Regions from separate parts of the Paenibacillus sanfengchensis genome, predicted to be linked through region 1. Evidence: a T-box and tRNA genes for the amino acid it is inferred to sense, from the RefSeq annotation. Region 1 holds a T-box; the other regions hold tRNA genes.
The links. The T-box of region 1 lies ahead of leuS (leucine--tRNA ligase). A T-box ahead of a tRNA ligase gene usually reads a tRNA of that ligase, here a tRNA-Leu.

Region 1 (2,203 bases):
CGGTAGGTTATTTTGCCTTTCCCCTTACCGTTCTCTTCGAGCCAGGCTATCATTTTCTTGATCGCCTCTTCATTGCGCAATCCGTTGAGGAAGTCGGAATTCACATGCGGTCCGTCCCCGGCATATGCCTCTTTGGACAAATCGCCGCCTTCCACCACTTCGATAATCGGCAGATCGAACTGCTTGGCGAATTCGTAGTCGCGCTCATCATGACCCGGCACGGCCATTATCGCTCCGGTCCCGTATCCGGCAAGCACGTAATCCGCAATCCAGATCGGCAGCTTGGCCCCGTTCACCGGGTTTACGGCATAAGCGCCGGTGAATACACCGGTCTTCTCCTTCGCCAAATCGGTCCGCTCCAGATCGCTCTTGCGCGCCGCCTGCTCCTGGTAAGCCTTTACGGCTTCGCGCTGCGCTTCGGTCGTGATCTTCTCCACCAATTCATGCTCGGGAGCCAGCACCGCGTAGCTTGCGCCAAACAAGGTGTCGGGGCGGGTCGTAAACACGGTGAGCGAGTCCTCATTCCCCTCAATCGAGAATACCACTTCCGCGCCTTCGGATTTGCCGATCCAGTTGCGCTGCATATCCTTGATGCTTTCGGACCAATCAAGCTCTTCCAGATCCTCGAGCAAACGCTCGGCATACTCCGTAATTTTCAACACCCACTGGCGCATCGGCTTCCGGATGACCGGATGTCCGCCGCGTTCGCTCTTGCCGTCGATGACTTCCTCGTTGGCCAACACTGTTCCGAGGGCAGGGCACCAGTTCACCGGCACTTCGGCCACGTAAGCCAAGCCCTTCTTGTAAAGCTGGATGAAAATCCACTGCGTCCATTTATAGTACTCCGGATCGGTCGTACTGATCTCCCGGTCCCAATCGTACGAGAAACCGAGCGATTTGATCTGGCGCCGGAAGTTGTTGATATTCTTGACCGTGATATCCCGCGGGTGCTCGCCGGTATCCAGGGCGTGCTGCTCCGCCGGCAGACCGAAGGCATCCCAGCCCATCGGATGAAGCACATTATAGCCGCGCATCCGCTTGAAGCGGGATACGATATCCGTAGCCGTATAGCCTTCCGGATGGCCTACATGCAGCCCCGCGCCGGAAGGGTAAGGGAACATATCCAACGCGTAAAACTTCGGTTTCCCCTCATCTTCTTTCGTTTTAAACGTTTTATTGTTCTCCCAGTAAGCTTGCCATTTCGGTTCGATGTTTTGGGCTTGGTAAACGTCGTGTGGCACGTTTTTGTCCGCCATAATGTAATCCTCCCTAAAATCATTCATTGTCAAATATATCCTGTGCAGAATATAAAAAAACCTCCCGATCCATAGCGTATCATCGCTAGGGACGAGAGGAAATTTCCCGTGGTACCACCCTAGTTAGCGTCGGACATGCTTTGTCGTTCGCTCCCTTTACACCCTTAACGCGGGTAAGACGATGATGTTTTGCATCATAACTCCGAGGCGAGTTCATCTCCATTCTCCAACCGGCTTGCACCAAACACCGGCTCTCTGGGTGGCAGAATCGAAAACTAATATTCCTCTTCAAAGTTTAATCAATTTGCAATTAAATCACCATCCATTATATAAAACCAAACAGCCGCCGTCAATGGGGCCGGACTGAATCGCAAGCCCACAAAAAACATGAAAAACCCCCTTTACAGTTCGAGGGAAAGGAGTATAATTTATTAATGTTTCCACCATTTATTTTTTCGTTGCCGAGACGTGGCTCAGCTTGGTAGAGCGCTTGCTTCGGGAGCAAGAGGTCGCAGGTTCAAATCCTGTCGTCTCGACCATTATAAAATCAACGGTTGCGGGGCTTTTGACCGCAACTTTTTTATGCTCAAAAACGCTGAATGTACCAACCGTGTACCAACGGATTTAAAAAAACGGAGAAGAGGAGCTTTCGTTAGTTCGAGCAAGCTCCTCTTCGCTTATCTTACTTGAAATCCTGAAAGCAACTCGCTTCGTTTACGAGCCGCTTCCTTCTTTATTTTTGGAGATCGTTATATTCCATCTCAATCCCTCTGCTCACGATATCTTAACATGTCATATTCAGCTTCTCAGCGGAAGCATCGAGCTTGCTCATCATTTCTTGATCGACACGTACTTCAATCTTTTCACTTTTGGGATTGTCAGATGGAGGACGCCCCATCTTTTTGAACGACATGGCTTCACCCCGCTATTCGCCCAACACCCGGTTC
Region 2 (2,203 bases), on a different contig from region 1:
ACCGGCTTGAAGCAATGGCACCGCTTCAAGCCGGTACCAGCGGTTGCTGGTGGTGCAAGGCTGCATTTCCGTAGAGAAGGAAGGGAGCGTTCCATCAAGAACTTTTTGCAGCCGGGCCATCATTTCGGGGATATAAGGTTTAGAGTAGTGAGTTGTCGGGTCACTGAAATGTTGCATTACATTCATTCCCGGGCGATCCCAGAGCGGAGAAAGCCCGTAGTTTACCGCCGTGCGAATCCAGGTATCGTTTACAAATCGGATCGTTCCTTCAGGATCAAGGATAGCCAGGCTTATAGGGAGACAGTTGGCAACTTCCTGCCATAAGAAAAATGGACTACTCACAGCTTTCCCTCCTACTCTAATGAGGTGGGGAGGTTTTTAACGGCGCAACTCCCAGCTCATATTAATTAATGGAAATTTTGTGATATAATTGGTTAGTGATAGAAAGAATGAGGATTGGTTTAATTATATACGCAAATACGTCATTTTACAATCATAAAGTACGTAAATGCGTAACTTTGAAAATTTGCGTCTTTTGAAGGAAGGTCGGAGCAGGTGTCTATTTATGATCGAATCGAGTCGCTTATAAAGGCTGGCGAGATGACCAAAAAGCAGTTTTGTCAGGACCTTAACATCAGCACCGGCAATCTGGGGGATTGGAAGCGCGGGAAATCCACGCCCAGCACGAATAAACTGATTGAAATAGCGGCTTATTTTAACGTAAGCCTGGATTGGCTTCTGATCGGCCAAGAAGGAAAACAGCCTTTCGTGATCAAAGAGCATCAGGCGCCTTACGGCAGAGAGATTGGAGAGATCCTGAGGGAATACGGCTATCCGCTGACCCCTCGCGAGGCCGCGTTTATTCAGGAATATTTGGAGTTTGTCAAATACCGCAGGCAACAGGAAAACGATGGGGATTAATTCCACTTTACATTTCGTAAACACACCGATATAATAAGAATGTTCGTTTTTGAACTGCCGCGCGGTCGTGGTGGAATGGCAGACACGCTATCTTGAGGGGGTAGTGGGCGTACGCCCGTGGAGGTTCGAGTCCTCTCGACCGCATCTTAGTCATGCAGAAAGTCTCCGGATAAATTTCCGGAGGCTTTTTTTGTCTATTCGCTTTACCTGCAATCAACACTTCTCTAACATTCTTCTAATCTTTGGATACTATACTCGATTTAGTTTAAACCAAATAGGAGGGAAGAGAATGAGTAAGTTGTGGAGAAGGCTTGCGGTCAGCGGAATGGCTCTGGCCGTTATCGCGGCAAGTCCGGCGGTGATTGCCCAAGAAGGCGGGAATAAGGGGGCTGTTGCCGGCGGGACAACTTCCAAAAATCTGATTGTGCTTATCGGGGACGGCATGGGGCCGGCTCAAATTTCGGCTGCCCGCTACTACCAGCAATATGTGAAAGGCGTTAAATCGCTGAATCTCGATCCTTATTATGTGGGGCAAGCGACTACGTACGCCGACCGGGGCGAAGACGGGGGCACCGTCGTTTCCGGGATCGTCACGGATTCGGCGTCCGCCGGAACCGCCTTCGCTACCGGACACAAAACGTACAATGCCGGGATCAGCGTATCCAACGAAGACGTTTCGAAACCGTTTGCTTCGGTCATTGAAGCGGCGGAAGCCGGCGGCAAGGCCACCGGCCTCGTGACGACGGCGCGGATTACTCATGCAACGCCGGCTGTTTACGCTTCGCATGTCCGCAGCCGCGACAACGAAAATGCGATTGCTTCCCAATATTTGGACAGTGGGGTGGATGTGCTCTTCGGCGGCGGAAAGAACTTCTTTGTGACCAAGGAGGAGAAGGGAAAACGTACGGACAAGAACCTGCTTCCGGAATTTAAAGCGAAGGGGTACAAGGTGATTGAGAACGCCCAAAGCCTACAGGCATTGACGGCAAAAGATTCCAAGGTGCTCGGTTTGTTCGGCGGTTCCCACGTCGATTACGTACCGGACCGGAAAGCGGAAACTCCTAGCCTGGCCGCGATGACCTCCAAAGCGCTGGAAGTGCTTTCCGCGGATGAGGATGGCTTTGCCATCATGATCGAAGGAGGACGGATCGACCATGCGGGGCATGCGAACGATCTGCCGACCTTGGTTCAGGAAGCGCTGGATTTCGACGCCGCGTTTAAGGTGGCGATCGATTTCGCCAAGAAGGACGGAAATACGTCGGTTGTCGTCACCGCGGATCAT
Region 3 (2,203 bases), on a different contig from region 1:
TCAACCGGCTAACCCGCAAGGTGAAACTACCGTGCAACGATGTTTTTCTCGTGATCTAGAACCGCACTCAAGTAGTTTCGCCTTGCCTAAATATAACCGGTAAACGGTAAACCTCCCGATCCAATGTCTCGCCTCTAATTTTTTTGTAGAGCAGCCTGATCGTCGTACGCGCCATCTCTTCTACAGGCTGCCTGATTGTTGACAATAATGGGTGAAAATAAGGATGATCTTGAATGCCGTCATACCCGACAACTTTTACATCCTCCGGAACGCGAACCCCCCGCCTGCCCGCTCTTTCAATATATTTAGCTGCAAACATATCGGTAATGGCAAAAATGCCGTCCACATCGTGATACTGATCCAGAAATTGCTCAAAATAGGCATCGTCGTCTACAACCGGGTCCGGCTTCTCATAGACTACATAATTAACGCCCATTGCTTTCGCCTCATGAACGAATCCCTCTCTCCGATTCATGGTTTCACTAAAAACGGAAGTGACACTACCTAGAAATGCCGGTTTACGGGCTCCCGCTTTGACCAGCTCCCTTAACGCCAAACGCCCCCCTTCGTAGTTATCGGAGGTGACGCAAGTGATCTTCTTGTTAAAATGTCTGTCGATACTGACAATCGGGATATCGTTGCTAATGTAATTTTCGATATCGTTGTACGTAATGCCGACTATGCCCGCTACTTTGTTTTGCTGAAGCATATCCAGATAATATAACTCCTTTTCGGGTTTGCCTCCGCTGTTGCACAACATGAGTTTGAAACCTTCCCGGTCCAGCTCATCTTCAATGTAATAAGCCATTTCGGAAAAAAAGGGATGCCAGATGCTCGGGAGCAGCAGGGCAACCATTTTGGATTTCCGCATTTTGAAATTCCGGGCGATCTCGTTCGGGATATAATTTAATTCTTGAATAGCTTCCTCCACTTTCCTGCGTGTCGCGGGTTTTACTGCACCCGAATTATTAATGACACGGGATACGGTTCCCACGGCAACACCGGCTAAGTTGGCTACATCTTTAATGCTTGACATCTAACCCCCCACTTATTGGCTCTTTTATGGTTATCATCTTAGCACTAAGTTGGAAACGTTTCAAGTGATTTTGGAAACGTTTTTATACTTTTAAATACAGCTCAATGCCCTCATCGGCTAAAGTAATGAGCAATCCCTTGCAAATTCTGGACAAGCAAAGAAGCCTTTGAATTTCCAAAAGGAAACTCAAAGGCTTCTTCCCTGTTAAAGTAATGCGGTCGAGAGGACTCGAACCTCCACGGGGGGTTAGCCCACACGGACCTGAACCGTGCGCGTCTGCCAATTCCGCCACGACCGCGTTTTCGTTGTGCTGATTCGCAGCAACGAAATTTATAATATCATGCATCAGCAAGAGAGTCAACAAGCAAATTAATCCGCCACCATTTCTTTGACGATATCATACCGGAAGTTGGCGGCCGCTTCGACCTGCCGGAACCCTTCCTGCAAATACAGATTTTTGGCCCGTTCGTTCTCGGCATTCACGCATAGCATCGCTTGAGAATAACCGCGCTCAACCGCAAACGCCATGGCGGCTTTCAGCAGGGTTCTACCGAGCCCCTTCCCTTGGTATTCGGGAAGAAGCGCAAGCGGTCCGATGTTCATGGTCGGCGCTCCCTCAAACTCGTCATCCGCCCCCCGAACGATGCCTACGGCGCGATCCCCATGGTACAGCATTTGCATCCCGCCCTCAAGGTAATCGTTCTCCGCAGCCATTTGGGCCACCATTTCGGGGGTGATAGGCGTTTCATTTCCTTTTAACTTGGCGAAACCCGCGTTGCGGACCTCCGCCCATGCCTCCTCATCCCGCCCGGTTCGAAAGGCTTCCAACCGATATCCGTCAGGCACCTGAAAGGCCGGCTTCTCAAGATGGTGATGAACCAGAATAAAGGCATACCGCTCCAGTTTGAAATCCAATCTTCCCAATAGCTCCATCACTTTCTCTTGTAGGGTCGGCACAAAAACAAACAGCTGATCCAGCCCTTCCCCGTGCCGCACAATCGACTTCAATAATTGTTCGTATAGAGTGAGATCCGCCGTTTCGGCGTGAAAAATCCGGAACCGTCCCCGGCGCCCCTTGCGATGGTAAGCATCCTTGATGAGTGAGGCTGCGGCAACCATGTGCCCTGCCGGATCCAAGGCGATATAGGTCGGGTTATCTGCGCCAAT
Region 4 (2,203 bases), on a different contig from region 1:
CAGTGAAAAGATAAAAGCCTATAAGGATCAGATTCATACTTATGGAGCCGCAGTTCCCGGGGCAACCGAGGCGTATCATGCGTTTACGGGGGAATGTTTTGAAAGCGGCAAGCTGGACGCCAAAACCAAGCAACTGATCGCGCTGGGGATCGCTTTGTCCACGAATAATGAAATTTGCACGTTCTACCATACCGAGGAAGCCAGATCCAAGGGAGCGACAGAGGAAGAACTGCTGGAAACGGTGGCGGTCGCTTCCGCCGCATTGGCGGGAAACGCTTTGTCCCAAGGCGTGATTCGCGTGCAGGAGGCTCTCGGTCAAACGCCGATGCATTAAGGATTCTTCCGTTAAACTAGGACCCCGAGGTTTCTTTAAGGAACACAGGGGTCTTTCTTTCTATGAGCGGTTTGTTATAAACGGATCGGCTCGGACAGCGGCGTCTCGGAGACGTCCGCGCAGCCGGAACCCAAATAAGCACGGATGCGGGAGGCCATTTCACTGCGGAGGACGGGCCAGAGCATCTTCATCGTCCCCCGGTAGCCTCTGCACAGATAATCGGCTTCGATTCCATGTTCATCCTGGGTCAGGCGCAGAAATTTGATCCGGCGCTTCTGGAATTCCGCCATAATCTCATGCTGTACCAAAGAAGCGCGCCGCTCGGCGCCGCGAAGGATCTCCGTATAGAGCTCCGGGCTCTTCAATACGCCGCTCTCCTCTAAAATCCGGGCATCCCGATCCAGTATCCGGCGGATGAAACGCAGCAGAACTACGCTCCGAATCAATGCCAATTCATCCTCCGTAATGCCGGGTACCGCCATTTGGACAACCCCCTTATCCTTATTGAATGGGAACTTATGTTCTTATTTTAGCCAAAGCGCTGCCGAATTAAAAGAGGAAATAAAAGTGTTGACTATGTCTGTGAGTTCATGCTATTATAAATCTTGTCGCTGCGGAAATTGATTTTCTGTAAGAGACACTAAGCGGTCGTGGCGGAATTGGCAGACGCGCACGGTTCAGGTCCGTGTGGGCTAACCCCCCGTGGAGGTTCGAGTCCTCTCGACCGCATCCTAATGTTAACGAAAGAGCTCCTGAATTGTCCTTGTGGATGAATCAGGAGCTTTTTGCATGTACGGGGGTAAATTAAAGGGAATTATTCCTGTTAATTTGGAGCCTAAACGGCTGGGGAGGCGGTTTAGCTGGAAAACCGCCCACTAATTCGACTTAAATGGGGATATCGGCAAATGAGCCGCAAAATAAATGGAGCTTTTCCAGTTAAATCCCATCATGAGGCCAAGAGAGCAGTAGTTTAAAATACTCCACTGCAAGAGTTTAATTTTGTCCAGTGAAGCGGATGGATTTTTCTAATACTATGAAAGCGTAAACAATTGCTTTAAAATGATTTTTACACATGATAGATCGCCGAATGTCACTATAAACTCAGGGAGGTCAATATGGAGAAGCTGTTATACGGTGTCGCTTATTATGACGAATATATGCCTTATGATCGGCTGGATGAGGATATCCGCATGATGAAAGAGGCGGGGATTAACGTGGTGCGGATCGCCGAATCGACCTGGAGCACGCACGAACCGCAAAATGGAGTATTCGATTTCACCTCGGTAGATCGCGTTCTTGATGCGATGCATCGGGCCGGAATTCATGTCATTGTCGGAACGCCTACTTACGCCGTACCGACCTGGATGGTCAAGGAGCATCCGGAGGTGTTGGCAACGACGGCAAACGGACCGGGCAAATATGGGGCACGGCAAATAATGGACATCACGAACCCGACCTATTTGTTTTATGCGGAGCGCATCATCCGCAAGCTGATCTCCCGGGTTAGCGAACATCCGGCGGTGATCGGGTACCAAACCGATAATGAAACGAAGCACTACCATACCGCGGGCCCTAATGTCCAGTTGCTGTTTGTTAAATACGTTCGGGACAAATTCAAAACGCTAGAGGAATTGAACAAGGCGTTTGGGCTAGACTATTGGAGCAACCGGATCAACAGTTGGGAGGACTTCCCGTCCATCATCGGGACGATTAATGGCAGCTTGGGCGCGGAGTTTGCCAAATTTCAACGGAAACTGGTCGCCGATTTCCTGAACTGGCAAGTATCCATCGTTAATGAGTACAAGCGGGCGGATCAGTTTGTTACGCAAAATTTCGATTTTGAGTGGCGGGGACATTCCTACGGCATTC

Region 2: it encodes a tRNA-Leu, which carries the amino acid that the T-box ahead of leuS (leucine--tRNA ligase) is inferred to sense. The anticodon was not compared.
Region 3: it encodes a tRNA-Leu, which carries the amino acid that the T-box ahead of leuS (leucine--tRNA ligase) is inferred to sense. The anticodon was not compared.
Region 4: it encodes a tRNA-Leu, which carries the amino acid that the T-box ahead of leuS (leucine--tRNA ligase) is inferred to sense. The anticodon was not compared.

What each region holds. Positions count from the first base shown of each region.
Region 1 is NZ_JBAGJC010000005.1:341,726-343,928, forward strand. It holds gene leuS (leucine--tRNA ligase) at 1-1,256, opposite strand, end outside; T-box leader at 1,341-1,557, opposite strand; tRNA gene V4U84_RS13480 (tRNA-Pro) at 1,719-1,795, shown strand.
Region 2 is NZ_JBAGJC010000003.1:338,613-340,815, reverse strand. It holds gene V4U84_RS07785 (PAS domain-containing protein) at 1-342, opposite strand, end outside; gene V4U84_RS07780 (helix-turn-helix domain-containing protein) at 556-921, shown strand; tRNA gene V4U84_RS07775 (tRNA-Leu) at 983-1,065, shown strand; gene V4U84_RS07770 (alkaline phosphatase) at 1,211-2,203, shown strand, end outside.
Region 3 is NZ_JBAGJC010000001.1:661,351-663,553, forward strand. It holds gene V4U84_RS03000 (LacI family DNA-binding transcriptional regulator) at 68-1,036, opposite strand; tRNA gene V4U84_RS03005 (tRNA-Leu) at 1,250-1,334, opposite strand; gene V4U84_RS03010 (GNAT family N-acetyltransferase) at 1,406-2,203, opposite strand, start outside.
Region 4 is NZ_JBAGJC010000001.1:706,733-708,935, reverse strand. It holds gene V4U84_RS03215 (carboxymuconolactone decarboxylase family protein) at 1-334, shown strand, start outside; gene V4U84_RS03210 (YhjD family protein) at 409-816, opposite strand; tRNA gene V4U84_RS03205 (tRNA-Leu) at 979-1,063, shown strand; gene V4U84_RS03200 (beta-galactosidase) at 1,450-2,203, shown strand, end outside.